One region of the Anoxybacillus sp. EFIL genome, then DNA from elsewhere that is predicted to be linked to it. Evidence: a T-box and tRNA genes for the amino acid it is inferred to sense, from the RefSeq annotation. Region 1 holds a T-box; the other holds one or more tRNA genes.
The links. A T-box is a leader RNA that pairs with one kind of tRNA and senses whether it is charged. The one in region 1 lies ahead of ileS (isoleucine--tRNA ligase), so its partner is inferred to be a tRNA-Ile.
Positions count from the first base shown of each region.

Region 2: it has a tRNA-Ile gene. The T-box ahead of ileS (isoleucine--tRNA ligase) is inferred to sense a tRNA for this amino acid. The anticodon was not compared.

Region 1 covers NZ_SDLH01000001.1:162,662-178,651, forward strand. The annotation lists gene ES017_RS00790 (carbamoyl phosphate synthase small subunit) at 1-62, opposite strand, end outside; gene ES017_RS00795 (dihydroorotase) at 62-1,345, opposite strand; gene ES017_RS00800 (aspartate carbamoyltransferase catalytic subunit) at 1,311-2,237, opposite strand; gene ES017_RS00805 (solute carrier family 23 protein) at 2,381-3,673, opposite strand; gene pyrR (bifunctional pyr operon transcriptional regulator/uracil phosphoribosyltransferase PyrR) at 3,794-4,330, opposite strand; gene ES017_RS00815 (RluA family pseudouridine synthase) at 4,698-5,609, opposite strand; gene lspA (signal peptidase II) at 5,591-6,073, opposite strand; gene ileS (isoleucine--tRNA ligase) at 6,149-8,902, opposite strand; T-box leader at 8,950-9,165, opposite strand; gene ES017_RS00830 (DivIVA domain-containing protein) at 9,210-9,713, opposite strand; gene ES017_RS00835 (YlmH family RNA-binding protein) at 9,776-10,549, opposite strand; gene ES017_RS00840 (YggT family protein) at 10,549-10,821, opposite strand; gene ES017_RS00845 (cell division protein SepF) at 10,824-11,246, opposite strand; gene ES017_RS00850 (YggS family pyridoxal phosphate-dependent enzyme) at 11,248-11,931, opposite strand; gene pgeF (peptidoglycan editing factor PgeF) at 11,936-12,739, opposite strand; gene ES017_RS00860 (YlmC/YmxH family sporulation protein) at 12,809-13,051, opposite strand; gene sigG (RNA polymerase sporulation sigma factor SigG) at 13,156-13,935, opposite strand; gene sigE (RNA polymerase sporulation sigma factor SigE) at 14,001-14,720, opposite strand; gene spoIIGA (sigma-E processing peptidase SpoIIGA) at 14,769-15,662, opposite strand; gene ftsZ (cell division protein FtsZ) at 15,801-15,990, opposite strand, start outside.
Region 2 covers NZ_SDLH01000002.1:468,855-484,844, reverse strand. The annotation lists gene ES017_RS05540 (sugar phosphate nucleotidyltransferase) at 18-2,408, opposite strand; gene ES017_RS05535 (hypothetical protein) at 2,553-2,870, shown strand; gene ES017_RS05530 (endolytic transglycosylase MltG) at 2,867-3,283, shown strand; gene phoU (phosphate signaling complex protein PhoU) at 3,314-3,973, opposite strand; gene pstB (phosphate ABC transporter ATP-binding protein PstB) at 4,029-4,841, opposite strand; gene pstA (phosphate ABC transporter permease PstA) at 4,868-5,749, opposite strand; gene pstC (phosphate ABC transporter permease subunit PstC) at 5,752-6,702, opposite strand; gene ES017_RS05505 (PstS family phosphate ABC transporter substrate-binding protein) at 6,778-7,749, opposite strand; gene ES017_RS05500 (peptidoglycan D,D-transpeptidase FtsI family protein) at 7,870-10,023, opposite strand; gene ES017_RS05495 (MFS transporter) at 10,085-11,299, opposite strand; gene sodA (superoxide dismutase SodA) at 11,389-11,997, opposite strand; tRNA gene ES017_RS05485 (tRNA-Ile) at 12,165-12,238, opposite strand; gene ES017_RS05480 (DUF1189 domain-containing protein) at 12,368-13,144, shown strand; gene ES017_RS05475 (methyl-accepting chemotaxis protein) at 13,153-14,886, opposite strand; gene ES017_RS05470 (type IV pilus assembly protein FimV) at 15,044-15,355, shown strand; gene ispG (flavodoxin-dependent (E)-4-hydroxy-3-methylbut-2-enyl-diphosphate synthase) at 15,435-15,990, shown strand, end outside.

The DNA of each region.
Region 1 (15,990 bases):
TTACTTCCGAACGCTTCTCCAACAAAACGTGTACCATCTTCTAAAATGAGTTGTCGTTTCATCACTCTCTCCCTTTCTGCCAAACAATGTTTCCGTCGACGACTGTCATCGTCGGCCATCCTTTACACGTCCAGCCTGCAAATGGCGTGTTTTTTCCTTTCGAAACAAACGTAGCCGGATCAATCACTTGTGTTGTATGTAAATCGATGACAACGAAATCTGCTTTTGCGCCAACTTTTAATTGTCCGCCATCGAGACGAAACGTCTCCGCTGGTTTTTTCGACAACCAATCGATGAGCTGTTTTAACGTACATACTCCTTTTTCAACAAAATGTGTATATAAAAGCGGGAAGGCCGTTTCTAATCCGACAATTCCAAATGGGGCAAGCACCATCCCTTCACTTTTTTCTTCTTCCGTATGCGGTGCATGGTCGGTGGCAATGAAATCAATCGTTCCATCAAGCAATCCTTCGATTAACGCTTGTTGATCTTCTTTCGTTCGCAATGGCGGATTCATTTTAAAATTCGCATCGAGCGAAGGAATATGTTCCTCACAAAGCAACAAATGGTGCGGCGTTACTTCGGCAGTGACGCGAATGCCTGCCCGCTTCGCCTCGCGCACGATGCGTACCGACTGTTTCGTACTGATATGGCAAACGTGATAATGACAGCCCGTTGCCTCCGCTAATAACACATCGCGCGCAATATGTACAGCTTCGCAAACGGAAGGAATGCCAGAAAGCCCATGTCGTTTCGCAAATGCCCCATCGTGCACGCACCCTTTATACGTCAACGTTTCATCTTCGCAGTGCGCAACGATCGGCATATCAAGAGCGGCGGCTTGTTGCATCGCTTCATACATCATGCGTGCGCTTTGTACGCCAACGCCATCGTCTGTAAACGCAAATGCCCCTGCTTCTTTTAATGCGGCAAAATCGACAAGCTGTTTTCCGGCTTGGCGTACAGTAATGGCCGCATACGGCAAAACGCGCACGTGCGCTGTTTCGCGAATGCGATGGACGAGCCATTCCATTTGTTGTTTCGTATCTGGAACAGGTTTTGTATTTGGCATCGCCGCAATCGTTGTAAATCCGCCTTTTGCCGCAGCGAGCGTACCTGTCGCAATCGTTTCTTTATGTTCTCCCCCCGGTTCGCGCAAATGAACGTGAACGTCAATAAACCCCGGAGCGACAAACTGTCCGTTTACGTCAATCACTTCATCATGATCGTCCTCATCCATATGAGAAGCGATATGAGTAATACGACCTTCATCGATTTTTATATCAGCCGAGATGAACTCGCCTTGTTCGTTAAGCAAGCGCGCACGTTTGAATATGGTAGCCATTTTGTGTCCCTCCTTTTTGTAATGCGCGTTTCAATACAGCCATGCGCACGTATACGCCGTTTTCCATTTGTTTAAAAATGCGAGACCGTTCGCATTCAACGAGTTCGCTTGCGATTTCTACATCGCGATTCACAGGGGCAGGATGTAAAATGATGCTCGTTTTCTTCATTTGTTTTTCTCGTTCGATCGTTAAGCCATATTGCTCGTGATATTGCTCTTTTGTCCAACCCATTTTTTCGTCATGGCGCTCGTGTTGAATGCGAAGAAGCATCACGACATCCGCCTCTTTTACTGCCGTATCAAGATCGACGTATGTGCCATAACCGTTTTCTGTATCTTGCCATTCCGGCGGGCTGCAAAATAAGACGTTTGCACCTAGCCTTGTTAATATTTCAGCATTAGAACGCGCCACTCGGCTATGACGAATGTCACCAACGATCGCCACATCAAGCCCAATAAATGTGCCAAATTGTTGACGAATGGTCATTAAGTCGAGCAACGATTGCGTCGGATGATGACCGCACCCATCGCCTGCGTTAATGATCGAAATGTCAATCGCATGACGGAGCGGTTCAAAATAATGATCGGATGGGTGGCGAATGACAACGGCTTCCACGCCGATTGCTTGCAACGTCCGAATCGTATCATACAACGTTTCTCCTTTTTGGACGCTCGACATATCTGCATCAAACGGAATGACTTCAAGCCCGAGTTTTCGTTCCGCCATTTCAAAGCTGCAACGCGTCCGCGTGCTCGGCTCAAAAAATAAGTTGGCGACAAACGTTTGTTTATTCACTTTCCATGTTTCCCCGTTCGCAAATCGTTCCGCTTCATGCAAAATGGCAAGCACATCATCAACCGATAACTCTGCTAACGTTAGTAAATGGTTCATGAAACATTCCTCCTTTTTAGTAAAAAAACACCTTGCCAAGCGAGGCAAGGTGTTTGAAAACATGAGGAAAGAGACCGTTTGAGCAAACGGATTTCCTCATTCACACCTTTGTAAGCCTCGCTGGACTTCTTTTAAAAGGTGTGTTATGCAACATCGTGTGTTTGTTCAAATACGCTATCATTCACTTTCGGACGACCCGGCAAGATGAGATTTAAGATGATGCCTGTTATAGCGGCAAGCGCCATGCCGTGCACTTCAAATTGTTCCGATACTTTCACGACCGCATCGCCAATTCCAATGACGAGAATGACGGATGAGATCACTAAGTTTCGCTTGTCGCCAAAGTCGATGTTGCTGTCGACAAGCATGCGTAAACCAGAAGAGGCGATAATGCCGAACAGTAAGATCGATACGCCACCCATGACTGGTGTCGGAATCGAACTAATGAGCGCCGTCACTTTTCCTAAAAATCCGAAGGCGATGGCGAGCACAGCTGCACCAGCTAACACATATACGCTATATACGCGCGTAATCGCTAATACACCGATGTTTTCTCCGTATGTCGTCTTCGGTGGACCGCCGATGAGAGCTGAAATCATCGTCGCTAATCCGTCACCGAGAATCGAGCGGTGTAACCCCGGCTCTTTAATGTAGTCGCGTCCGACAACTTTACTTAACACTAGCTGATGACCGATATGTTCAGATAACGTGACGATGGCGACAGGGACCATTAATAGCACAATATCGAGCGTCACGCGCACATCGTAATGAACGAACGGCAATAAGAAATCTGGCATTTCAATCCATTTTGCTTTCGCAACCCCGGATAAATCTACCACACCAATGGCTAACGCGTATACGTAACCGACGATAATTCCCATGAGTACAGGCACAAGGCTAAACATTCCTCTTGATAAAATCGAAAACATAATTGTTGCGGCAAGCGTGACAACAGCAACAGAAAAGTGCGTTAAACTATATTTTCCATCTGGACCGTTCATCGCCATGCTGACAGCGACGTTTGCTAATCCTAATCCGATGACGATAATGACCGGACCGACGACGATCGGCGGAAGTAAATTCATAATCCAACGATAACCTGCTTTTTTAATCGCTAAAGCGACGATGCCGTATACAAGCCCCGCTAAAAAGCTACCGATCATCGCTGCTCCTGGTCCGCCTGTTGCTTTTGCTGCAATAATTGGCGTAATGAACGCAAACGATGAACCGAGGTAAGCAGGAACTTGCCATTTTGTAACGATTAAAAAGGCGATTGTGCCAAGTCCGCTTGAAATGAGCGCCATCGCTGGACTTAATCCGACTAAGTATGGCACTAAAATCGTAGCACCAAACATCGCAAATAAATGTTGTAAACTAAGTGTCATGAGCTGTCCAAAAGAAGGAACATCTTTCACATCTAAAACCGGTTTGTTCATTTTCTCTCTCCCTCTCTATTTTTAATAAAAAACCCTCTTTGTCCGTACGAAGGCACAAAGAGGGTATAGGAAACGAATCCCCTTTGTCAGCCTCGCTGGACTGCCTTTAAAAAGGGTGCTTTATTCATGTATGCTCACTTGATCGATGTCATCCACTTCTTTTAATTCGACGACGATCATTTCTGCGCTAGATGTCGGAATGTTTTTGCCGACGAAATCGGCGCGAATCGGTAGTTCGCGATGACCGCGGTCAACGAGAACAGCTAGTTGAATTTGCGCTGGGCGACCGAGATCCATGACGGCATCCATCGCTGCGCGCACCGTTCGTCCTGTAAATAACACATCATCGACTAAAATGACTTTTTGATTTGTAACGGAAAACGGGACGTCCGTTCCTTTCACAAGCGGTTCACGATCTTCTGTTTTTACCGTTAAATCGTCACGGTATAACGTAATATCTAACTCACCGACCGGAATGGATGTTCCTTCAATTTGTTCAATGCGTTCGGCTAATCGTTTCGCTAAGTAAATGCCGCGCGTTTTAATGCCGACGAGCACGCAGCCATCAATGCCTTTATTGCGCTCAATAATTTCGTGAGCAATGCGCGTTAACGCGCGTCGAATCGCTTGTTCATCAAGGACAACTGCCTTTTGCATCGTCTCACCTCCATATCAGAAAAGCACAAAGCGCCCGCCTATCGGCGAAGAGTGCACAAGCCCCACCGAGGAGAGCTCGAACCAAGCGGTCGCTTGGTTCTGCGTGGGTAACATCACTGAAGCGTCTCAATGTGTCGCCGCCACAGTGTGGGGCGGAGCAACTCGAGCCGATGGCGCTTGGAGCTAGACAGCTCTGCAAACTGAAAATTTTATACTTTCTTGATCACAAAAAACCCTCTCACCGTTTGGCGAGAGGGTACATGTAGGCATACGTCACCTACTAAATCCGACACCTTCTCAGCCTCACGGGACTGAATTTAAAGGTCTTGTTCACTTGAACTCATTTTACGTTTCTTTTTTTGTTTTGTCAACGATTATTTCGCAACATATCGAGCAATCGTTCAAATTCATGAGGAAGCGGGGCTTCAAACTGCAAATATTCGCCTGTCCGCGGGTGATGGAATCCTAATACGCCCGCATGAAGCGCTTGTCCGTCAATCGGCAACGTTTTGCGCGGACCGTATTTCGGATCTCCGGCAAGCGGGTAGCCGATATATTTCATATGAACGCGAATTTGATGCGTTCGCCCTGTTTCGAGCTGACATTCGACGTACGTATAATGTTCAAACCGTTCAAGGACGCGAAAATGCGTCACCGCTTCTTTCCCGTTTTCAACAACCGCCATGCTTTGTCGGTCGCGCGAGTCGCGTCCAATGGGCGCATCGATCGTTCCGTAATCGTGAGGGATGACGCCATGAACGATCGCATGATATTTCCGCGTCACTGTTTTATTAACAAGCTGATTGACGAGCGATTCGTGGGCGAGATCGTTTTTAGCAACCATTAATAAGCCGGACGTATCTTTATCGATGCGATGAACGATGCCCGGACGCAATACGCCGTTAATTCCTGAAAGATCTTGACAATAAGCAAGTAACGCATTGACGAGCGTTCCGCGCATATGACCTGGCGCTGGATGAACGACCATGCCACGCGGCTTGTTGACGACTAATACATCAGCATCTTCGTAATAAATGTCGAGCGGAATCGACTCAGGCTCGACATCTAACGGCTCAGGGTTTGGAATGGAAATGACGACTTCATCATCGACGTGGCATTTGTAGTTCGGCTTTACCGCTTTCCCGTTGACGAGCACGTGTCCTTCTTTTAGCCATTGTTGCACTTGAGAACGCGACCATTGTTCATTTAAGCCAGCGATAATTTTATCAATGCGTTCCCCATCATGTTGTTCTTCAATCGTTAGTTGAATTTGCTCCATCGCTCATTCCCTTTCGTTTTTTTTTCTTCCAACCATGTTTGGATAAACAAAAGCGTCACACCAACCGTTAATGCGGCATCGGCGACGTTAAAAATCGGAAAGCTGTAATCGAAAATATACGTATGTACAAAATCGACGACTTCTTTTCGAAACACGCGATCAATAAAGTTGCCGATCGCCCCGCCAAGCATGAGCCCTAGAGAGATCCCAAATAACCGCTCTGTCGGCTTCAAGCGCTGAATATATACGATAATCCCAATGACGACAACAATCGTAATGAGATAAAATAACCAAAATTGCCCTTGCAACATGCCCCATGCCGCTCCGCGATTGCGATGAGACGTAATGTACAACACGTTTTCGATGACACGAATGCTTTCACCTAATTCCATATAGCGAACGACGAGCCATTTCGTCCATTGATCGATGATAATGACGACAAAAGCAAGCAAATAATATAACATCATACCCCTCCAAAGCGAAATTCTTTTTCATTTTATCATAAACAATCCCCCCTTAAAAGAGAGGGGGGATGTCGGTTATTGCTTGACAATTGCCGCACAACGTGGACATAGCTCTGGGTGGTTGGCATCTTCGCCGACCGTTGGTGTCACAACCCAGCAACGCGCACACGTTTTTCCTTCTGCTTGTTTGACGACGATCGCTGTTTTTGTAAATGTTTGCGCCTCGCTTGGTGCGTCCGCAAACGTTCCACCGATCGAAAATGCTGAAACGATTAATAGTTGTTTCATATCTTCTTCAATCGAATCGATGAGCGCTTTCGTTTCGTCTGTCGGATATAAAATGACGTGCGCAGTGAGCGACTTACCGATTAGTTTTTCATTGCGCGCCACTTCTAACGCTTTTAACACTTCGTCGCGCAACTCCATAAATGCATCCCATTTTTTAACGATGCGATCTTCATCATCCATACGCACCGCTTCTGGCATATCGACAAGTTGCACACTTTCTTCTTTTACGTACGGAATGTATGACCATACTTCATCTGCTGTATGCGGTAAAATTGGCGCAACAAGTTTCGTTAACGCAACAAGCGTTTCGTACAACACCGTTTGAATGGAGCGACGCTCATGGCTATTTGCCGCTTCAATGTACAATACGTCTTTCGAGAAGTCGAAGTAAAACGCGCTTAAATCAACGGTACAGAAGTTGTTCACTTCATGGTAAATGGTCGCAAACTCATACGTTTCATACGCTTGTTTTACTTTTTCAATTAAACGATTCAGTTTAATGAGCATATAGCGATCGACTTCGCGCAATTCATTGATCGCCACGCGTTCTGCCGGATTGAAATCGAATAAGTTACCGAGCATAAAGCGGAACGTATTGCGAATTTTTCGATACACTTCAGCGACTTGTTTTAAAATGTTATCAGAAATGCGCACGTCTGCTTGATAATCGACAGAAGCAACCCAAAGGCGCAAAATGTCCGCACCGAGCTGTTCCATCACTTTTGCCGGCACGACGACGTTGCCGAGCGATTTGCTCATTTTCCGTCCTTCGCCATCTAATACGAATCCGTGGCTTAAAACGCCTTTATACGGCGCTTTTCCCGTCACGGCAACCGCTGTAGAAAGCGACGAGTTAAACCAACCGCGATATTGGTCGGAACCTTCTAAGTAAAGGTCGGCTGGACGTTGTAAATCCGCGCGTTCTTCCAACACCGCTTGATGAGAAGAACCGGAGTCAAACCATACGTCCATAATGTCCGTTTCTTTCGTAAAGCGTCCGTTCGGGCTACCTGGATGCGTAAACCCTTCTGGAAGTAAATCTTTTGCTTCACGTTCAAACCAAACGTTAGAACCGTATTGGCGGAATAAGTTCGATACATGTTCAATCGTTTCGTCTGTAATAATTGGCTCGCCATTTTCCGCATAAAAGACAGGGATCGGCACACCCCATGCGCGTTGGCGGGAAATGCACCAGTCACCGCGATCGCGAATCATGTTGTGAATGCGAATTTCACCCCATGCTGGCACCCATTTCGTTTCTTCAACCGCTTGCAACAGTTGCTCGCGAATTTTATCGATGGATGCAAACCATTGCGCAGTCGCTCGGAAAATCGTTGGTTGCTTCGTCCGCCAATCGTGCGGATATGAGTGAGTAATAAACGATAGTTTTAACAGGGCGCCGACTTCTTGTAGTTTTTCCGTAATCGCTTTGTTCGCATCATCGTAAAACATGCCGGCAAACCCTGGCGCTTCTTCTGTCATATAGCCGCGCTCGTCAACTGGACAAAGCACACCTAAGCCGTATTTTTGGCCGACAATAAAGTCGTCTTCCCCGTGTCCTGGGGCCGTATGGACGCAACCTGTTCCAGCGTCCGTTGTGACGTGTTCACCACAAATAACGAGCGAATCGCGGTCGTAAAACGGATGTTTCGCCACGACGTACTCAAGCTCGCTTCCTTTGACTGTTTTTAATACCGTCACATGTTCCCAACCAATTTCTTTTTGCACCGATGAAAGCAACTCGAATGCGACAACATATTTACGACCGTCTGCTTCAACGACGCTATATTGTAGCTCTGGATGAACAGCAATGCCTAAGTTCGCAGGAATCGTCCATGGCGTCGTCGTCCAAATGACGATATGTTCATCACCATTTAGCACACCTTTTCCGTCTTTGACAGGAAAAGCAACGTAAATAGACGGCGACCGTTTATCTTTATACTCAATTTCTGCTTCCGCAAGCGCTGATTCGCTTGATGGAGACCAATATACCGGTTTTAACCCTTTGTAAATTAACCCTTTTTTCGCCATTTCGCCAAACACTTTAATTTGTTGTGCCTCGTATTCTGGCGTTAACGTAATGTAAGGATTGTCCCAGTCGCCGCGCACGCCAAGTCGTTTAAATTGCTCGCGCTGACGGTCAATTTGCTCATATGCATATTGCTCACATAATTTCCGAAATTCAGCAACGCTCATTTCTTTTCGATTGACGCCTTTATTTTTCGTAAGCGCCGTTTCGATTGGCAGCCCGTGCGTATCCCACCCCGGCACGTACGGTGCACAATAGCCGCTCATCGATTTATAGCGAACGATGAAATCTTTTAAAATTTTATTGAGCGCATGACCCATATGAATGTCACCGTTTGCATACGGCGGTCCGTCATGTAGCACAAACAACGGACGATCTTTCGTGCGCTCTTGCACTTTACGGTAAATGTCCATCTCTTCCCATTTTGCTTGTATTTGCGGTTCGCGTTGCGGAAGATTGCCACGCATCGGGAAATCAGTCTTTGGCATCAGTAACGTATCTTTGTAATCCATGATGTGAAAACCTCCTTTTATGTAAATAAAAAAACCTTCTCATGCCCAAAAGGGACGAGAAGGTCTCGCGGTACCACCCTTATTGACTATGTTTCCATAGTCCACTCGACATTCGTAACGGGAATGACGCGCCGCGTCCTACTACTCATTCGGCACGGAACTCCGGGGTGATTTTCATTCCTTCGCTTATGCCGAGCTTCCACCGCCCTCGACTCGCTGAAATAAGCTGTTGAAAGAACTACTGTCCCCTTCATCGTTTTTCTTATATAACTGTAATCGATATTATAGGCAATAACAACGCCGCTCGTCAAGACTCTGCTATTTCTTGTATTTCTTCATCATCGAGCTTATAATCTAATAAATGATCCCAGTCACCGTTGTTTAGCATATCAAGCTGTGCTTCAATTAACATTTTAAAACGATTGCGGAACACTTTCGCTTGACGCTTTAATTCTTCCACTTCCATCGCAATTTTTCGCGTTTTTGCAAGCGCTTCGCTAATGATGCGATCCGCGTTTTTCTCCGCTTCTTTAATGATGAGCTTCGCTTCTTTTTGGGCGTTTCGCTTCACTTCTTCCGCCGTTTCTTGCGCGATTAAAATCGATTTATTTAACGTTTCTTCAATATTTGTAAAATAGTTGAGCCTTTCTGTCAGCTCTCGCACTTTTTCTTCAAGCTGTTTTTTTTCACGCAAAATCATTTCGTAGTCTTTAATGACTTGATCTAAAAACTCGTTTACTTCATCTTCATCATATCCGCGAAAGCCTCGGCTAAATTCTTTATTATGAATATCTAACGGCGTTAACGGCATGTGGCCCACCTCCATCTTATGTACGTATGTGTCATTCGACATGTTTTGCGAAAATCCTGCTTTTATTTTGCTTTTTCGACAACGATGCGCCATTTTTCTTTTTTTGTTTGACCAGCAATCGCTTGTAGTCGGCAACGACCGTACCCGCGCAGCGACAATAAATCGCCTTCTCGGCATTCCATATGGGCTTGGTCAACCGTTTTCCAATTGACTTTCGCGAAGCTTTGTTCAATAAGCGCTTGTGCTTTTTGGCGCGATATGCGGAAACATTGCGCTAAAATGGCGTCCAGCCGCAAAGACGAAACGGTCAACGTCTCTTCCTCCCATTCTTCTTTCACATCAAGAAGTTCAGAGAGCAGTTGTTCTTCTAACGATACTTTTGCTTTTCCGATCGAAGTGACGTTCATTTTTACAAACGGTGCAATTTCTTTGGCGATGACAAACTGAATGACACCTTCAACGATGACGATATCCCCAAACTTTTCACGCTTTACACCGAGCGACAACAGAGCACCGAGCACATCGCGATGCCCGAGCGTCACAAACTTTTTCGGGTAGCGAACGGAAAACAACGATAATTGAAAATCATCTTCATTCGGTTGCAAGTACGGCGGGTATAGTAGTGCACGCTTTCGCTCTACAGACGATGAACCGCCAAAAAAAGCAACGTGCACTTCATCGTGATTGCCGACAATCGAGCGGACAATTTGTTGTTCACGCGGAGTTAAAAAATCTGTGAGTTTCGGAGCATATTGTTCCGTCACGAGCCGCTTCCATTCGCAAACGAGATCAATAAAATGATGCTCTTCCTTTCGAAAATGTTGATAAATGTCCATTACAACCCTCGACTGACCATATCTACTAATCCATAAACTCCTGCCGTCGCAAAGCGTAAAACGAGCAAGGCGACGATCGGAGAAATGTCGATCATGCCAATCGGCGGAATAAAGCGGCGAAACGGCTCTAAATACGGCTCGCAAATATTGGCGAAAAATTGTCCCACTTTCGTTTCGCGCGCATTCGGAAACCAAGACATTAAAATGTAAATAATAATCGCATACGAATATACTTCAATGACTGTTGCTAAAAAGTTTGCAATTGTATACAAATTTACCACCTCTTTATCGTCGGTTCATCGTCAGAAACAACGGAAATCGAGCCGCTTACATCGACATTATCTGGCGTGCATAAAAAAATCGTAGATCCGACTTGTTGAATGTCTCCGCCAATCGCATATACCGTTCCGCTTAAAAAGTCAACGATGCGCCGCGCTTGGTCACGATCGACACGATGAACGTTGACAACAACGGCACGCCGATTTTTTAAATGGTCGGCAATTTCTTGTACTTCGGCATAAGCGCGCGGTTCAAATAAAACGAGCTTGGACGATTTTTGCACGCTTTGTAAACTGACGACGTTTTGCTTTTGTTCTACTTTCGGTTGCTGGGCGACTTCTTCTTGTTCATATTCATCTTCTTCCCATTTTTCTTCATCTAAATCAAAAAAGTCGCGAATTTTTTTCACAAATCCCATTTTACTCCACCTCCTCCTCACCAACAAGACATGTACCGAGTCGAAGAAACGTTGCTCCTTCTTCTACCGCAATGACATAATCGTTCGACATCCCCATTGACAATTGTGTACAAGGGGCGTGCGGTAGTTGTTTTTCTTGCACGCGTTCTTTTAGCTCACGTAGCGTCCGAAAACAACGGCGAATCGTCGCTTCATCATCCGTATACGGCGCCATCGTCATCAACCCGACAACTTGAATACGTGAAAAAGCAGATAATGTTTCAATAAACGGCAATACGTCTTCTGGCGCTAATCCGTGTTTTGACTGTTCGCCTGAAACATTCACTTGCACGAAACATTTGATCGTCCGATTCGCTCGCTTGTCGATTTCTTCCGCTAACGACAGACGGTCAAGCGAATGAATGTAATCGACGTCATCAATGATTTGTTTCACTTTTCTCGATTGCAATGTGCCGATGAAATGCCACGTTGCTTCTTTTCCGATCGCTTCGTATTTGTGTAAAAAACCGTCGGCACGGCTTTCCCCTAAATGAACGATGCCCGCTTCGATCGCCTCTTTTGCCCGTGCGATGCTTACGTATTTTGTTACTGCCACAATTTGAACGTCTGATGCGTTTCGTCCTGTTTTTTCACACGCTTCCGCAATATGTTGTTGAATCGTTTGTAAACGTTGTTTAACCGTCATATGATCACCTCCAGCCAATAAGCGCCATCATTCTTCCTGTTTTTCCGCCGTCGCGACGGTGAGAGAAAAATAATGACTGCTCACAGCTTGTGCAATACGATGAAACCGCGATATGCTCGCTCGGAACACCTGCTTGTTGCAGGAGTTGTTTATTCATTTCTTTTAAATCGAGCGCATATTGTCCCTTACTTGTTTCATTATAAAGAGATTGAGGCGAGTTGACTAGCGCCTTTTGAACGAATTCAATGACGCGATCATCGACGACGTAACAACAACGGCCGATCGACGGACCGATGACAACGTAAATATCGCGCGCATCTACCCCTTCTTCGTTCCATCGCTTCACCATTTCTCCTGCGATGTTGTGAACGGTTCCTTTCCAGCCGGCGTGTGCTGCCCCAATTAGCTTTTTACTTGGCGCAAAAAAGTAAAGCGGAACACAATCCGCAAAACAAAGCGCCAACATGATGTCTCGCTCGCTCGTATACAGCCCGTCTGTATGCGGCAAAGCGGTGTCGTACGTGCGCACGCCTTTTCCCGCATGCTCTTTTGTCACTTTTTCTATATGCACGCCATGCACTTGGTCGGCACATACCCAGCGATCGAGCGAAACGTTCAGTTCGTCCGCTACTTTTTGTCGATTGTGATACACGACGGTTGGATCATCTTGCACGTGCATGCCGACGTTTAACGTCGCAAACGGTCCGGTGCTCACTCCCCCTCGTTTTGTTGTAAAGGCGACGACGACATGTTCCCATTGATCAAATAAAAGCAACGATTCGCTCGCTTGGCGAAATATATCGTTCATGATTCGACATCCTTTGTACAATTTTATCACTTTTTTTCCTATTTTATCACAGCTTGCCGAAAACGTGAATTATTCATCGCTATCTAATCGAACGAGAATGACGTCAGCGCCCACTTTCACAATATCGCGCCACGGAATGACCATTTCATCCGCCCGCCCAAATAAACCGAGCACTTTTCCCGTCCCGATAATAATGATGGCTTCAATTTGACCGGTCGTTAAGTTAATATCGATGTCTCCGATATTTCCAAGCCGCTTGCCGTTTGCGACATTGACGACATCTTTTTGTTGTAATTCAGAAATTTTCACCATGTTTCTCCGCTCCTTTTTCATTTTATGTACTTATATGTATGCATGAGCGAGTTGTTGTAGTCACGGACATAAAAAGCCCCCACCGTTTTTGGTGGAGGCGTCGTTTACCATTGAATGTTTTTATTCATTTGTTTAATGGCGGCTTTTTCTAAACGGGATACTTGCGCTTGGGAAATGCCGATTTCTTCAGCCACTTCCATTTGCGTTTTTCCTTGAAAAAATCGTTTGCGAATAATCATTTTTTCGCGCTCGTTTAAACGGCGAAGCCCTTCTTTCAACGCAATTTCTTCAATCCAATTTGTATCGCGATTTTTCTCGTCGCTCAACTGATCCATCACATAAATCGGATCGCCGCCGTCGTTGTAGATCGGTTCAAAAAGCGAAACAGGATCTTGAATCGCATCTAACGCAAATACAACATCTTCATGAGGCACGTCTAGTATTTTCGCAATTTCTTCTGCCGTCGGTTCTTTTGCTGTTTCGCTCATGATTTTTTCGCGCACTTGAAGCGCTTTATACGCAATGTCGCGCAGCGAGCGGGACACACGAATCGGATTATTGTCACGTAAATATCGGCGTATTTCACCGATAATCATCGGCACGGCATACGTGGAAAATTTCACGTTTTGGCTTAAATCAAAGTTATCAATTGATTTCATAAGTCCGATACAGCCTACTTGAAACAAATCGTCGACATATTCACCACGATTGTTAAATCGCTGAATGACGCTTAATACGAGCCGCAAATTCCCATTAATTAATTTTTCGCGTGCCGATATGTCACCGGCTTGCATTTGCCGGAATAATTCACGCATTTCTTCATTTTTCAGCACGGGAAGTTTCGATGTATCAACGCCGCAAATTTCAACTTTGTTTCTTGCCATGTCTTTCCCTCCTTGCAGGAGATGCTGTCAGCTTTCAGTATCTCCTTCGAAGGGAAAAATATGCATTACATCATTTTGTTAAACTCTTTTCGCAATCGTTTAATAATTCGCTTTTCTAAACGGGAAATGTATGACTGGGAAATGCCTAATAAGTCCGCGACATCTTTTTGCGTTTTTTCTTCTCCTCCAGTTAAACCGAAGCGAAGTTCCATAATTTGTTTTTCTCTGTCACTTAATTGATCGAGTGCGCGAAATAACAAGTTACGATCAATATTTGCTTCTAAATCTTTCGTAATGACGTCATCTTCTGTCCCTAACACGTCCGACAACAACAATTCGTTGCCGTCCCAGTCAATGTTTAACGGTTCGTCAAATGACACTTCGGAGCGCACTTTATTGTTGCGCCGTAAATACATTAAAATTTCATTTTCAATACAGCGCGACGCATATGTAGCGAGTTTAATTTTTTTCTCCGGATTAAACGTATTGACCGCTTTAATTAATCCGATCGTACCGATGCTAATTAAATCTTCAATGTTAATGCCGGTATTTTCAAACTTTCGTGCAATGTAAACGACGAGACGAAGGTTTCGTTCAATAAGTAGCGAGCGCGCGGTTTCATCTCCAGAAGGAAGTTTTTGAAGCAACATTTCTTCCTCCTCTTTTGTAAGCGGTGGCGGCAACGCTTCACTTCCACCGATGTAATAAATTTCGTCCGCTTTCAGCCCTAATTTTTTTAATAGTTTGTACCATACATATGTGAGACGTAATTTGAATAACTTCATAAAAAACCTCCTTCTATTTCAGCACGATCGGCCGTATAATCATAATAATTACGAAGCTTGCGACATCACGATATGCGGATGAACGATGCAGTTGTACTCACCGTCCGCTGACAGCGATGACGGAGAAAAGCCAATGAGCGCTTTTTTGACGGATGTCCATTGTTTTCCGTCCGACCATTGCACTTCGTCTGGCTTGATGGCTACGAGTAGCTGTTGCTCGACGCCAACGGCACGATACGGGACGAAACGTATTCGGCTCACCCATTCGCTCGGGATGTCATCTGTGTACGTCCGTTGTTGAATCATTTGTAAAACAGCTTGAGGGAAGATGTGTGCGAACGGTTGCAGTTCAACGATCATGACCGGCGTATTTGTTAACGGGTCTCGCAATTGATTTCCGCTATCGACTAATCCTTTTAACGATACCGTTTGTCCAACACATGTCACACGCACATGAATGACATGTTCAAACCGCAACTTTTTTTCCCGAATCGTTCCCATTTGCACTTTTGATAGTAGCCATAAAATTGGAAACATGATGATAACAAACAACCAACTAATAGAAGTCGAATGTGTGAGCCATCCGGATGAATAAGGCGTCATTTCACTTTCTAGCAAAAAGTGAAAGGCGACCATCCCTCCGCCAAGCATAAACGTTGCAAAGTAAAAAGCGAGCACATTTTCGATAAAAAAACGAAAGCGATGGAAACCGAAACAAATCCAAACGATGACAAAAGAGATGACGAGTTTCGTTACGAAATGAGATGTCATATAAGCAAAAGGAGTGAATACGAGCAAGACGAGCAGCGAACCGAACAACGCAGAAAGCATAAGTCGCCATAAGCGCACGCGACGCTTCAGCATGATCGCTGCAAGCCATAGCAACATCGCATCGAAACAAAAATTTAATAACCATACGACATCGGCATAAATCAGCGGCATCCCCTCCTTATCTTGAAACATCTTGAAACTAGTATATAGCACTTCCAATAGAAAAGTGTGTCAAACGATGACGTCATTTCTTTAGAGATTTTGTCAAATGATGAATAAAAAAAACGCCCACGAGTCGTGAGCGTTTTTTTAACGGCGACGATTGCGGTTGCGCAAAAAGGCCGGGATGTCGAGCGGATCTTCTACTTGTTGACCGCGCGTTGGCGGATAGTCGACGACTGGCTCTTCTTTTTTCTCGCGCTTGACGCCAACCGTTGGTTTGACAACGGCTTGTCGCGTTGCTTTTGCTTGGTTAACTTCTTCGTTAAATCCTGTCGCA
Region 2 (15,990 bases), on a different contig from region 1:
CAATTTCCATATGAATTTTATACGTTTTGATATTGCCGAATTTTCTTTATATAGTATTTCGTATATTCTTTTGCTTTTTGAGCATTTGTCGCTTGGGAATAAATCGTTAACGTCGGTTCATCTACCTTTGGTAAAATGAGTGTCCATGCCCCATCTTCATGATACACTTTTATGCCATCTGTAAAATCAACATGTTTGTCATAACATTCTTCTAACAATTTGCGCATGACAGCTGCTCGTTCATGCCATGGGCAATAAACATCGCGGCATGATAAATGAATCGTTGGGATGGACGAAATAACCGTGCGGAGAGAACAACGTTCAATAGCTAACAAATGAAACAGTTGTACACACGCATACAGTCCATCAAAATAAAAATGAAATGGTTCATGGTGATGAGCAAACAAAAAATCTCGTCTCGCATCTTTCACATACACAATGTCCCCATATAAACGTTCCGCTAATGTATGCAACATCGATGGGGCCCAAGAGGGAACAGCCACTTTTTTCGTTTCACTAAATAAAAGCGATACTAATACGTGCAATGAAATGACTTCCTCATTCGTCAATGCCGTTCCTTGTCCGTCAAAAATTCGAAAACGTTCGCCTGAACGATCAAATACGATCCCAAAATGAGCGTGCTCACGTTTAATTTGCTTGCGAATATGTTCGTCGTCTTGATGATCTGTCCAAACAACTTGAATGGCAAACGACTGAAGTGTATGTTCAATGATTTCCCGCAGTAAAGGCGAGCTACAAACGACTACTTTCCATTGTTCCGATGACGAAAAAGGAATCCATTGTCGTAAGGCACGAACGTACAATTCGTCTTTTTCTTTTTGTTTCATCGCTTCACCGATTTGTGTCAATGACACATAACAAGCATGTTCATGCTTCATTTGTTGCTCAATAGCTCGTTCCATCGCTCGATCGATCGGGTAGCCATATCCGTCATAGATGTCAACAATCGCTTCATCATGTTCATCCATCGTAATAAATACACCGCCATGATACTGTTTATGAGGGACAATATAACGAAAAGCTGGCAAATATCCACCTTCATATATGTTTGTATGCATGCCATACATGTGTAAACATTCGGCAAATAGCATACCCATTGCTCTCGAAAATGGATGGCCGTCAAAGCCGATTAATATGCGACTATCCTTTTCATATAGGCTACTGTACGCGGAAGCAAGCCTCGTTATAAATAGCGGATGGGCATCAATATATGCCCGCATTTTTATTCCTTGTTCACTGAACAACGTTTTCGTATGTTGTTCCCCCCATACAATCGAATGTTTCACTTTCGTTTTTTCGGCAATTGTTTTATTCGGCCAAATTTTCACTCCATGTTGCACTTTCACTTTATTTTCTAATTTACATTTTGCTCCGATGACCGCATAATCAAATATTTCATTTTTTTTGCCGATGTATACATCATTAGCAACGATCGCCCCGCGTAATTCACTATGTTGATCAACATATACGTCAGGCCAAACAATCGATCGTTTTAACGATGCATGTTTACTGATCACTGAACGTGGGCCGATGACCGTGTAAGGTCCAACCGTTGCGTAGTCATCAATACGTACACCATCTCCGATCATAATCGGTCCTTCTAATTTAACCCCTTGCGCAATCTTAACCCCTTTACCAACCCATATAGCAGGGGCAATTTCTTTATAGTGAGAAGGAACGAAACGTTGATTCAGTAAATCGATATGTGTTTGATGATATTGCTCAATGACGCCAATATCGGACCAATACCCATCTGCTTGCCATCCGTATATCGGATATTCGTGTTGAACGAGATATGGAAAAAGATGTTGACTAAAATCGTAAGGTGGATGTTGTGGCATATAATCAAAAATAGTTGGGTGACAAATGTAAATGCCTGTATTCACTAAATCGGTACATACTTCATTCCATTTTGGTTTTTCTACAAAATGAATAATTTTCCCGTATCGATCTGTTACAATTCCACCATATGAAAGAGGAGTCGCTTCGTGGTGCATAAGAACGGTAACTAATGATTGTTTGGAGAAATGAAAATCGATCGCTTGCTGTAAATCGATCGTCGTCAACGTATCTGCGCTGATGACGACAAACGTATCGTCTAAAAACGACTGCGCATGTTTTACACTTCCTGCCGTCCCAAGCGGCGTCGCCTCTTCAAAATAATGAAGATGCACACCAAACCGCTGTCCATCCCCGAAATATTCAATAATTTCTTCACTTAAATATTCAACAGTTACAGCAATATGTGTAATACCATATTGTTTTAACCACTCAATACTATACTCCATCACAGGTTTATTCATAATCGGTACGACCGGCTTCGGAACATGGCAAGTTAACGGACGTAACCGCGTTCCTCTTCCCCCTGCCATAATAACCGCTTTCACAACATATCCCCCCCAAGTGAAAGCACACTTTTTTCTATCATATCATGACAGCTACTTGCGGACAATAGATGAAAATTGTCGATTTGACACGAAAATGATGCATGATCGCTACATTCCTATGTATAATAAAGTGGGGTGAAAAACATGATCGAATATACATTTATTGGACTCGTTTCTTTTGCTATCATACTATTGCTTATTTCTTTCTTCCAAAAAGATCCCGTCAAAGAAGTAGAAGAACAAGTAGAACAGCTAACATTATCGACGATGCAACAATTATACGAAGTAAAAAAGCGAGTGAAAGCACTTGAAGAAGAGTTGCTTGTCGGAATCGAGCCATTTTCGAATGAAGAGCAAATTGCTCACTTATATAAACAAGGGTGGACAAAAGAGCAAATTGCTCGCAAGCTTAACATGCCGATCGATGAAGTGAATATAATGATCGCGAGGAATGAACGATGAAACGGACAACGCGTGCCTTTGCGGGTGGGATATTGTTTGCTACAACGGTAATCGCTACAATTTACTATACAAATCATAACGAATCAAAAAATAATACCGTAAGCGAAAAACAATATGAACAGCTCGTTGCTGAACGAAACGAACTAGCGAATGCACTAGAAAAATTAAAAAAAGAAACGAAAAAAACGACACCACCTCAAAAAGAAACGTACATTTATACGTTAACAATCGCTAAAGGGGAAGCAAGTCGTGACATTGCAGAGCGTCTACAACAAGCGCATATTATTGATGACGCCCAGTCGTTTTTAACATATTTAGATGCACATCAATTAACGCGCGCGGTACGCCCTGGCACATACGTCATAACAAGCGACATGTCATATGAACAAATTGCACGAAAAATAACAAAATAAGGATGTCCAACATTGGACATCCTTTTTGCTTTAATCGTTTAAGTCGTAATGTTTTCCCTTCACTAAGTAAAATACGTTTTCCGCAATGTTTGTTGCATGGTCTGCAATGCGCTCAATGTAACGTGCTGTAAACGAGAGTTGAGTAATTTGTGACATCGCATCTGGATGTGCTTTTGTGCGCTCAAGCAACTCCCGAATCGTTTCACCGTACAGACGATCGACTTCATCATCCATATCTGCTACTTTTTTCGCCGCGACGACATCCTCCTCATAATATGCTTTTAACGTTAACGAAAGCATATTTACCGCAATGTCGTGCATTTTTTCTAACTTATTTAGCGAAATGACAAACGGCTGTTCACCGATGCGAATAGCTGATTTTGCAATATTGACTGCAAAGTCTGCCATGCGCTCAACATCTGTGGCAATTTTAATGGCGACAATAATGCGGCGCAAATCAATGGCAACTGGCTGCTGTTTTGCAATTAATAAAATGGCAAAATCGTTAATTTCCTCATCAAGCAAATCAATTTTTGTGTCGTTTTCAAGCACTTGTAATGCTAAATCGTTATTTTTTGTTTTTAACGCTTCAAACGATTGAGTTAATGCAATTTCTGCCAGACTTCCGAGCTGTAATAGTTGATCACGCAACGTTTGTAAATCGTCATCAAATTTTTCACGTACAGCCATGTTGACTCCCCCTTTTATTTTGAAAAAATCGTGCGAGCACGCCCGCACGATTTTTTTATCCAAATCGACCTGTAATGTAATCTTCTGTTCGTTTATCGTCTGGATTCGAGAATAGTTTATCTGTGTCGCTATACTCAATCACTTCACCGTTTAAGAAGAAGGCCGTTTTATCAGAAATACGAGCAGCTTGTTGCATGTTATGTGTGACGATAATAATACTATAGTTTTTCTTTAATTCTTGCACAAGCTCTTCTACTTTTAATGTTGAAATAGGGTCAAGCGCAGATGTTGGTTCATCCATTAAAATAACATCTGGCTCAATCGCTAAACAACGCGCGATACATAAACGTTGTTGTTGACCGCCTGATAATCCATATGCATTCGTATGCAAGCGATCTTTTACTTCATCCCAAATGGCTGCACCACGTAAACTTTTCTCAACGATTTCATCTAAAATTTTCTTATCACGAATACCGTGAATGCGCGGACCGTATGCGACATTATCGTAAATCGATTTCGGGAACGGGTTCGGCTTTTGGAATACCATTCCAACTTGCGTACGCAATTCTTCTACACGATACGACTTATCGAAAATGTTGCGACCACGATACGTAATTTCTCCAGATGTACGTACGCCCGGCACAAGTTCAATCATTCGGTTTAACGTTTTAATATACGTTGATTTTCCGCATCCTGACGGACCGATAATCGCTGTTACTTCATTTTCGTAAATATCTAAATCAATATTTTTTAACGCATGATGTTCGCCGTACCATAAATTTAAGTTTTTCGTCCGGTACACAACATTTTTTTCACTTCGTTCTTCAGCTTGTTTATTTTTACGTTCTTTCACAACTGTTAATTCCATTAATAAGTTCCCCTTTCAACGCGCAATTAATAACGTTTTTGAAACTTGTTGCGAATGAAAATGGCAATCGAGTTCATAAAGATTAACACAACGAGCAAGACAACGATTCCAGCTGCTGCAACGTTTTGGAAGTCAGCTTGTGGACGCGATGTCCAGTTATAAATTTGCATCGGCATAACTGTAAATGTATCAAAAATACCGCGTGGCAAATACGCTAAAAATGTCGGGATACCTAAAACGACAAGCGGTGCTGTTTCACCGATCGCACGGGATAAAGCTAAAATACTACCTGTTAAAATACCTGGGATCGCTGCTGGGAGAACGATGCCATAAATCGTTTGCCATTTCGTTGCTCCCATACCATATGATGCTTCGCGCAATTGATTCGGCACGGCACGAATTGCTTCTTGTGCCGCAACAACGATGACAGGAAGAACAAGCAAACTCATCGTCAAACCCGCAGCAAGAACGCTACGACCTAAATTCAGTTCACGAACGAAAAGTGTTAAACCAAGTAAGCCGAATACGATTGATGGAACACCTGCTAAGTTCGAAATATTCGTTTGAATAAAATCTGTAAAACGATTTTTTTTCGCATATTCCTCTAAGTAAATCGCTGTTCCAACTCCAAGAATGAGCGAAACAGGGGCAACGATCACCATTAGCCATAACGAACCGACTAACCCCGCTTTAATCCCCGCGTTTTCAGGACGGCGAGACGGAAAGTTATTTAAAAAGTCGATATTTAGCCAGCCAATTGCTTGAGTGAATATCCGATATAGAAGGACGACGAGAACAATAAGTCCAAACAACGTCGCTAAGAAAAATAAAAATTTTAACACGTTATTTCTCAATAGGCGACCGTTCATATGCTGAACGACACGTTGTTTATCAATTAACTTCTCCATGATTAATACTCCTCCCTAAAGCGACGAGAAATGTATTGTGCGAGTAAGTTCATAGCTAACGTAAATACAAACAGCGTCATACCGACTGCATAAATGCTGTAATAAACCGTTGTACCGTATCCGGCATCTCCTGTTGTGACTTGAACAATGTATGCTGTTAACGTTTGGATCGATTTCGTGACATCAAATGTAAAGACCGGAGAGGAACCACCCGCTACCGCTACAATCATCGTCTCACCGACAGCACGAGAGATCGCAAGCATAAACGATGCTGCAATACCTGATGTCGCTGCGGGGAGGACAACTTTTAAAGCAACTTCTAACTTCGTTGAACCGAGACCAAGCGCTCCTTCACGAATGGAGTTTGGCACAGAACTCATCGCATCTTCAGATAAAGAAGCAACCATTGGAATAATCATAATACCCATGACAATCCCTGGGCTTAATGCGTTAAAAATCCCTAAGTTCGGAATGACCTTTTGTAAAAGAGGTGTAACGAACGTTAATGCGAAAAATCCGTACACAATCGTTGGAATTCCCGCCAACACTTCTAATATCGGTTTTAATACTTTCCTTGCTTTTTCAGACGCATACTCACTCAAGTAAATCGCTGAAGCTAAACCGATTGGAATCGCAACGACCATGGCAATCGCTGTCGTTAAAAGAGTACCCGTCACAAGCGGAGCGACACCAAACGAACCTGTTTTTTCATCCCATGGAAGCCATTCTTTGCTCGTTAAAAATTCAACGATCGACACTCGTTCAAAGAAAATAAACGTTTCAAATAGCAATGTAAATAAAATACCGATTGTCGTCAAAATGGAAATGATCGCTGTCAATAATAGAAACTTTGGCATCAACCATTCAACAAATTGTTGTCCGTTTTGTTTTTTCTTATTTTCTTTAATCATATCACGGACGGAATATGAACGATTCCCATCTGTCATCGCCATAATATGAAAACCCCTTTCCAAATTCATGGCAAGATGAGAAGCGATCGTGGAGTCGCTTCTCATCTTTACGTGTCGTTATTTTAATCCTTCAATCTTTTTCAATTGCTCCTCATATTTTTCTTGTGGAAGTGCGACATAACCTACTTCTTCAGCAAACTCTGCACCATTTTCTAACAAGAATTTCGCGAAATCATACACTTGCGCTTTTTCTTTTAACGCCTTTGTGTTCACATACGTAAATAACGGACGAGAAAGTGGTGCATATTCACCGCTTTGAATTGTTTCGTGTGTTGGTTCAACAGGACCGTTTCCGTTATCAATTGGCACAGCACGTAATTTATCTTTATTTTCAACGTAGTATGCGAATCCAAAGTAACCGAGAGCATTTTTATCCCCTGCAATACCTTGAACAAGCACGTTGTCATCCTCAGATAATTGAGCTGTTTTGTTTAACGGTTGTCCATCTAAAATAACTTCATCAAAGTAGTCAAACGTACCAGAGTCATGTCCTGGTGAGAACAATTTAATTTCTTCGTTTGGCCATTCTGGACGAATGTCTGACCATTTCACTTTGTCATCGCCGTTTACTGCACCTGATGTGAAGATTTTCTTTAACTCATCGACTGTTAAATAATCAACCCAGTCGTTATCTTTATTCACTAAAACGGAAAGACCATCGAACGCAATTTGAAGCTCTTCAAATTCAATACCGTTTTGCTCAGCAGCTTGTTTTTCTTCATCTTTAATCGGACGAGAAGCGTTTGAAAAATCCGTTTCGCCTTTTGTAAACTTTTCAAATCCGCCACCTGTTCCAGATAAACCAACAGATACTTTCACATCTGGTTGTTCACCCGCATACGCTTCAGCGGCTGCTTCAACGATTGGGTACACTGTTGATGAGCCATCAACAACTACGTTTCCGCTCAATTTTTCTGCGTTACCTTCCGCATTTTCGCCGCCTTGCTCAGCGCCACCACCACATGCTGTTGTGAATGCTAGTACAGCGCTTGTTACACCTGCGAGTGCAAACCATTTGTTTTTCTTCATCTTTTGATTTCCCCCTACTTTTTCAATTTGTTTTTTGTTTTGTGCCACGAGTTATAGAATAATGGAAAGGTATTAAATTCGTTTTAAACGAATGTTAAGCTTTTGTAAATTCGCTTTCTTTTATCTTTCCATTGTTTGTTCCTCATTATTCAACGGTTCAGTAGGAGATGGTTGACCAGATTGACGTTGCTTTTTCAACTCAAAATACGCATCTAAAATTTTTCTTCCGATATAGTTATTAATCGGATAATGGTTTCTCGCATTTTGATATACCCATGGCACAACGACAGCAAACGCCACTTCTGGATTATTGTAAGGTGCAAAGCCAACTAACGTTAAATTGTATGTTGGCGTCATTCGTCTTGATTTAATCGGTCCATCATAAAACGCCTGTGCCGTTCCTGTTTTTCCTGCTGGATCATACGGAGCATTTGCGAAAAAGGCACGAGCCGTTCCGTTTGAACCGTGCATGACGCGATAAAAGCCTTCACGCACACGCTCAATATATTCTGTTTTCATATCAATTCGGTTTAACACTTTCGGCTCGAACGAGTAGATGATGTTACCTATTTGATCTTTTTCGCTAATTGGTTCACGAATTTCTTTGACAACATGCGGTTGAATGCGATATCCACCATTCGCAATCGTTGAGACGTATTGCGCCATTTGAATCGGTGTATATACGTCAAACTGTCCAATGGCTAAATCGAGCAAGTGTCCTGGAAGCGTACTTTGTCCCGGCCATCCGATAATTTCCCCAGGCAAATCGATGCCTGTTTTCACCCCTAAACCGAACTGATTAAAGTAGCGTCGCATAATGGAAAACGCTTCTTTTTTTATCGGTAGCGCTTGATGTGGGCGATACGTAGAACCGGCAATAGCAATCGCTGTTTTAAACATATAAACGTTTGACGACATTTCAAGCGCTTTTAAATCGTTCATCGGTCCTGGACGAATACCGCTATGCGATTTTTTCGTCGGCGTCCCTTTAATATATAACGGTTCGTCAATCAGCACCGTGCCAGGTTGAATGACACCGGTTTGAAACCCTGTCAATACGGTCGCACCCTTTACCGCCGAACCCATCGCATAAGCAGATGTAATCGTCCCAAGGGCATAATCTTTTAATACAACTTTTCCGTTTTCATCGCGTGTATATCGTTTCCCAGCTAACGATAAAATTTCTCCTGTATTTGGATCCATCATGACGACGAAAGCACGATCAAGCAATTCTGTTCCACTGCGTCGCTTCATTGTCATTAATTCTTCCTCAATAATTTGCTCGACGCGTTTTTGTAATTCCATATCAATCGTTAAAACGATATCTTTTCCACGTTGTCCTTGCGATATTTCAATCGTTTCAATAATGTTTCCTGCTTTATCAGTCACATTTTTTATTTTCGCCTTTTGCCCACGCAATACATCTTCATATTGTGCTTCAATATAACTTTTTCCTACTCGGTCATTTCGGTTATAATCGCGCGCTAAGTAATAGTCAAGCTTTTCGCGCGGCAACCCTTCTTCTGACGATGTTATATTTCCAAGCACTGTACGAAACGTATCACCATGTGCATATTGACGGTTCCAATCTGTCGTCACATCTACACCTGGTAGCTCCTCTAAATGCTCACTAACAACAGCATATTCTTCGTCCGTTACTCCTTCATTTTTAATCATTTGCGGGGTTAAAGCGTATCCTCTATTCATTTCCCGAAAAATAGCAACAACCTCAAGCTCACGTTCTTTAATCGTTTTTACATCTTCTTCTGTAATGCGCTCGAGTTGCAATTGATAAATGTCTTTATCTTTTAATTTTTTTTCTCGAAACAACTTCCATTCTTTTTCAGTAATTTTTTCTTTTGCTTTCTCTTCGTTTGTCAAAATCCAATAATCTTTTATATCTCGCTCTGTGACGCGTTCGGTCGACTTTTCAATATATGTGGCTAACTTTTTAGCTACTTCAATCATTTCCGATGGCTTCGTTGTTTGTGTGCGTGTATACGTAATCGCATGAAGCGGCTCGTTATCGACGACGACTTGATAGTTACGGTCATAAATTTTTCCGCGCGGTGCTGGTGTATGAACTGTGACATTTTCTGTGCGCTCGACTTCTTTTCGATATTGTTCACCATAAACAATTTGAATGACACCTAACCGTAAAATAAGCGCAGAAAAAAGTAAAAACACAACAAAAAATAGCACGTTTAACCGAAATGGCAACTGCATTCGTTTTTTCTTTTTCTTCGCTTTGTGAGCATGTTGTATTTGTTTCAAAACGCGCGAGCACCTCCTTTACTTGCTCCTTCCTCATTGTAAAAGAAACGCTCGCAAATTTCTACATCGAAAGTCGAATACGTCGCACAAAAAAATAAATAATGAAATGACCAGCTCCAACAATTAACATTAATGCTGGAATGGCCTCCTTTGCATCAAACAACGTAATGGCTAATAAAAACAATAAAACAGACGTCGCACGTCCCCCGTTTAAAAATAGTTCACGCATAACAATATATTCAATTCGCCATTCTTTCGCATGATTGCTTTGACCAATAACGTCAAATGTAAGCGACAAATATGGAACGAGTAAAATAGGATATCCGATGGCGATTAATGCGCCATAGATGATTAACTTTACATATGATAAATCAAAAATAATTAAAAAGACGGAAGCATACAACAGTACACCACCGAATAAAATGGCACGCAACCGCCATTGTCGCTTCATCCACTTCGACGCAAAAGAATACGTCATAAACGAAACAACTGCATTGACGAATCCAAATACACCGAGAGATTTTTCAGTTCCTGTCGCCATAAATAAAAAAATGGAAACAATAAACACAAACGTTCCTTCACGAAATCCTTGAAAAAAATGAGCGTTTGTAATCATTCGCCAATTTTTATTTTTCTTTCGCTCGTCATATACAGAACGAAGTGCAAATTGTCCTGCTGAACGCCGTCGCTGTAAAAAAAAGCTACAAATGACAGCCGCAATAAATAAGCATAAAGAAGCTAAAAAAATGACCATATACCCGGTGAACTTCTCGCTTGAAGCAATAACCCACCCTGAAAGCGGTGGACCGATCATTCCTGCGACAGATGTCATCGCACCAAGCAATCCATTAAATAAATCACGCGTATTTGGTTCAGTGATTTCAAACGTTAATACGTTAAATGCGAGCCAATAAAAGCCGTAACCAATACCAAGCAAACCGCCGAGTAAAAATAAATGGTTCATCGCTCGATCACCGCTAAATAATACGACTAAAAAAAAGAATGCTAAAAACGTCACACCCATTCGTAACACAATGACACGATCGATCTTTTTTGCGATTTGACCGGCTACGATAAATGCAAGCGGCTGCCATGTGACAATGGCTAAATTATACACACCTAGAGCTTGAAAACTGTTCACTTTTTTCCAAACGTATACGTTTACAAACGTATTCGACAAGGCGATACTAAGGGAATATAATCCGCCAATTGCTAACAAAAGAAACAATTGTCGATGTGTGCGAACGTGCGCCACCATTCGTTTCCATTTATTCATAGGCAAACTTCCTTTCTTGACAAGTAGTTTGCCTACTCTTTTACAACGATATACAAAAAGAGCTCGACAAATTGTCGAGCCCTTCTTCATTATTTCGCTGCTGCGTAACGCTTGGCCACTTCGTCCCAGTTAACAACATTCCAAAATGCTGAAATATAATCTGGACGACGGTTTTGATATTTTAAGTAATACGCATGCTCCCATACGTCTAATCCTAAAATTGGTGTTTTTCCTTCCATCAACGGTGTATCTTGGTTTGGTGTGCTTGTCACTTCAAGTTGACCATTATGGACGACAAGCCAAGCCCAACCAGAACCGAAACGTGTTGCTGCCGCTTTCGAAAATTCTTCTTTAAATTTTTCGAAGCTTCCAAACGTACGATTGATTGCTTCAGCTAGTTCACCTGTTGGTTCACCGCCACCATTTGGCGAAAGAATAGTCCAAAAGAGCGAGTGGTTCGCATGTCCACCTCCGTTGTTACGAACAGCTGTACGAATATTTTCAGGTACCGCATCTAAATTGGCCATTAACTCTTCAATTGTTTTGTTTTGCAATTCTGGATGACCTTCGAGCGCTGCGTTTAAATTTGTCACATACGCGTTATGATGTTTTGTGTGATGAATGTTCATCGTTTCTTTGTCAATATGTGGTTCTAACGCGTCGTAAGCATAAGGCAATTGTGGTAATTCAAATGCCATGTTTCATTCCTCCTCATTCATTATGTAATTGTTCACAAATGAAACCGATTAACTGGATTAAGAAACAGAAAAGTTTCATAAGTGAACCTACCTTAAGAGTACCAAAATACATCGAATGTTTCAAATTATTTGCAAAAAAACCTCGCTAATTTACTTAGCGAGGTAAATGGACCCTGCAGGACTCGAACCTGCGACCAGACGGTTATGAGCCGTCCGCTCTAACCAGCTGAGCTAAGGGTCCGCCATATCCGATGGTAATTTTAGCAAAAAAGGCGGAAAGCGTCAATACGTGCAACACACGAAACAAAAAGGTTGTGTACTAAATAGAAAAAGAAGTAGAATGAGAAATGATGACGCATAAAGGATGTGAATGATTATGTGGAAACGGTTGTTACAAAGTCTTTATTCTCCTGTACATATTGCACGCTTTCGTTTTCATCCAATCGGAAAGGCGATTAGCTACGTGTTTTTTTTGTCGCTTATTGCAACGTTACCGATTGCCATTTACTTTACAATGAGCATAAACAAAATGATCGGCTCAACGCATCAACTATTAAAAGAAGAGCTTCCTCCATTTGAAGTCGTCGATGGAGTATTGACATCAAACATACAAGAACCGATTGAACTTACGCATCCAAACGTGACCATTTTATTTGATAGCACAGGTACACTCACAACAGATGATGCAGAACGTTACACAAACGCGGTGGCATTTTTAAAGGAAGAGTTTGCACTTGTTGCTAATGGGCACGTTCAGTCATATCCGTATGCTTTCATGCAAGCGGAACGTTTCACAAACGAAGATGTATATGAATTTGCCCGCACGCTTCAATCGTTGCTTCCTATTGTGATTTCATTATCGTTTCTCGTGTTATACTTTTTCACATGCACAAGCAAATTTCTTTATGTTACCGTTCTTGCATTCATCGGGCTTATTTTTCGCGGCACGTTAAATAAGCGTGGAACGTACCGCCATATGTGGAGTATCTCTGCTTATTCAATTACATTATCAACCATCTTTTTTACAATAATGGAAACTCTACAAATTGTCGTGCCTTATGCTGTCGCTTTAGATTGGTTCGTTTCTGTCACGATTTTGTTCGCTTCCATCAAAGAACTTCCTTCTATGAAAGAAGCAGGCCATTAGCCTGCTTCTTATAGTTTAAATGCTGCAGTCAGTGCGGATAATGATTGCGATAATTCATTTAATCGTTCACCAACACGATGCATATCATTCATCTGCTTCGTTTGATCGTACGAAACAGACATCATTTCTTCTGCGCTTGCTAGCGTTTGTTGAGCAACAGAAGCAAATGCCACCGTCACCGTCTCAATCATCGGCAATAATTGCTGAAACTGCTCCAATTCACCTTCCATTTGCGCCACGTTGCGATTGACGCGCTGAATTTCTTTTAACAAATGGTCAAACGAACGCTTTGCCTCATTTGCGGACGTGAGTTGATGTTGTAAATGTGTGACCATCCCTTCAAACTGGTTTGTCGCATGAATTGATACTTCTTCCATCGCAAAAATGGACGATGTAATTTCTTCCGTTGCCTTTGAAGCATGTTCCGCCAGCTTTCTCACTTCTGTGGCGACGACCGCAAATCCTTTTCCAGCTTCTCCAGCGCGCGCCGCTTCAATTGTTGCGTTGAGCGCCAATAACTTCGTTTGCTCGGCAATTTGTCGAATGACATCCACAACTTTTGTAATCGACGTCGAATGATGTTTTACACTTTGAATCGTATCGTTTACTTTTTTAAATTGCTCAGCAAATGAATGAATATCAGCAATTAAATGCGTCAGCCGCTTTTCCCCACCCTTTGAAGATTCGTTCATATCAGTCGCACTGGCTGAAATGTTTTTCACACTTACTAATACGTGTTGCATCCGTTTTTTCATCTCATCGACGCGATGAATGCTTTCGTCTGAAGCATTGGCCGTTTCTTCTGCCCCTTGTTTCACAGTAGAAATCGCTGCCAAGAGCTGATCGTTTGATTCAATGGCATGTTCAGACACATGCTCTAAGTCGCCTCCTGTGATAGCTAGCTGCTTTGTTGTTTCGTCCATTTCACGAATGACATTTTTCATGCTCGTCAACATCCGTTGGAAGCTACGCGCAAGCGAATCAATTTCTGGCGTTGTCGAATAAATATGTTCGTCAACCGTTAAATCTCCACGTGACAATCGGCTCATCGCATGACGAAGTTGGGCAATCGGCTTCGTTAATCCACTTACTAACCATTTAATCATGATCGTTGAAATAATGACGCTTATCATAATCGCTACGACGGTTAAATATGCAAGCTGTTGGATCGGCTTCATAAACTGTTCATCCGGCACAGCAACGACATATGTTCCTTTCAATTCTTGAATAGTTTTATAGGCAAATGTATATGTACGCCCGTTCCATTCCAAATGCGACACACCATTTTTTTGTTTCGTAATTGTTTGTTGGACGGATGTTGGTACATTGAGCTGTTCATTTCGCTCAAACGTTTTTACTTGTCTATCTCCAATTAAAAAAATGTCTACGCTTAATCCATCTTGCATCAGTTCCGCCTTTTGTTGCTTTACTGCAGACCGTAAACTTTTTTCAAGCAGTTGCTCATTTCCAGCATGAATGTACATAAGATTACGTGACACTTCAAACATCATCGTCGCCTCTCGCTCAAGGCGATTTTCGATCGCTTTTACCGTCGTTTGTTTCGCTTGATGATAAGCAATCATCCCAACGGCACTTAACGAAATAATTAACACACCCAAAAATAAAATAAATAAACGGTTTTGTAAACTAATTTTTAATAACCATTGCTTTATTTTCGGTGATGGTTGAAATACAGGCACTCGGACAAGCTTTTTTATATGTTTTAATCGCTGTCTCAACATATATCCCCCCTTCGACAAATACAGACAAAGAATACCAAAAACATGTCAACGTGATGTGAAGAACATGTAAAGCAATGTAAAGAGAATGTAATTTTTACGCATATATCGTTTGGACAAGCCATATGGATAAAACAGAAGAATGAAGCGGGGGAATGCCATGAAAAAAGTTTTCATCTTTCTTGTATGCATTGCGATATGTGCGATTGCTTATCATGATATAACAGAAGGGACAATTCATACAATTCGTGCAGAAAAAACATTCAAACCAACAAAGGAGCTTCCATATCGTGAAGTCATGATCCAACGAGGCGATACGCTCCTTTCGATCGTCGAGCGTGAGATGAATGGGAAATTACCCGTATCCATCGATCAGCTCATTGCTGATTTTCAAACGTTGAATCCACATGTTAACGCCCATTCGCTTCAAATCGGAAAAACGTACCGCATTCCGTACTATAAGCAGAAATAGCAAAAACGTTGTCAACAAACAAGAAACATTGCTACAATAAAAAATGATTCGATTAATACGTTAAAGGAGCGATTGACTCGTGAGCGAAATCATTCATCGTTCAAAAACCCGCCCCGTTCGCGTTGGGAACATTACAATTGGGGGGAATAACGAAGTCGTCATTCAAAGTATGACGACGACAAAAACGCATGATGTAGAAGAAACCGTTGCTCAAATACATCGACTCGAAGAAGCTGGATGCCAAATCGTTCGCGTCGCTTGCCCAGACGAAAGAGCAGCTGATGCGATTGCTGAAATAAAAAAACGCATCAATATTCCGCTCGTTGTCGATATTCATTTCGACTACCGCCTTGCTTTAAAAGCGATTGAAAACGGAGCAGATAAAATTCGGATTAACCCCGGAAACATCGGAAAGCGAGAAAAAGTAGAAGCGGTTGTGAAAGCAGCAAAAGAACGTGGAGTTCCGATTCGCATCGGGGTAAACGCTGGTTCACTTGAAAAACGCATTTTAGAAAAATACGGCTATCCAACTGCGGATGGTATGGTCGAAAGCGCATTACATCATATTCGCATTTTAGAAGACCTTGATTTTTATGACATTATCGTTTCGCTGAAAGCTTCCGATGTTCGTTTAG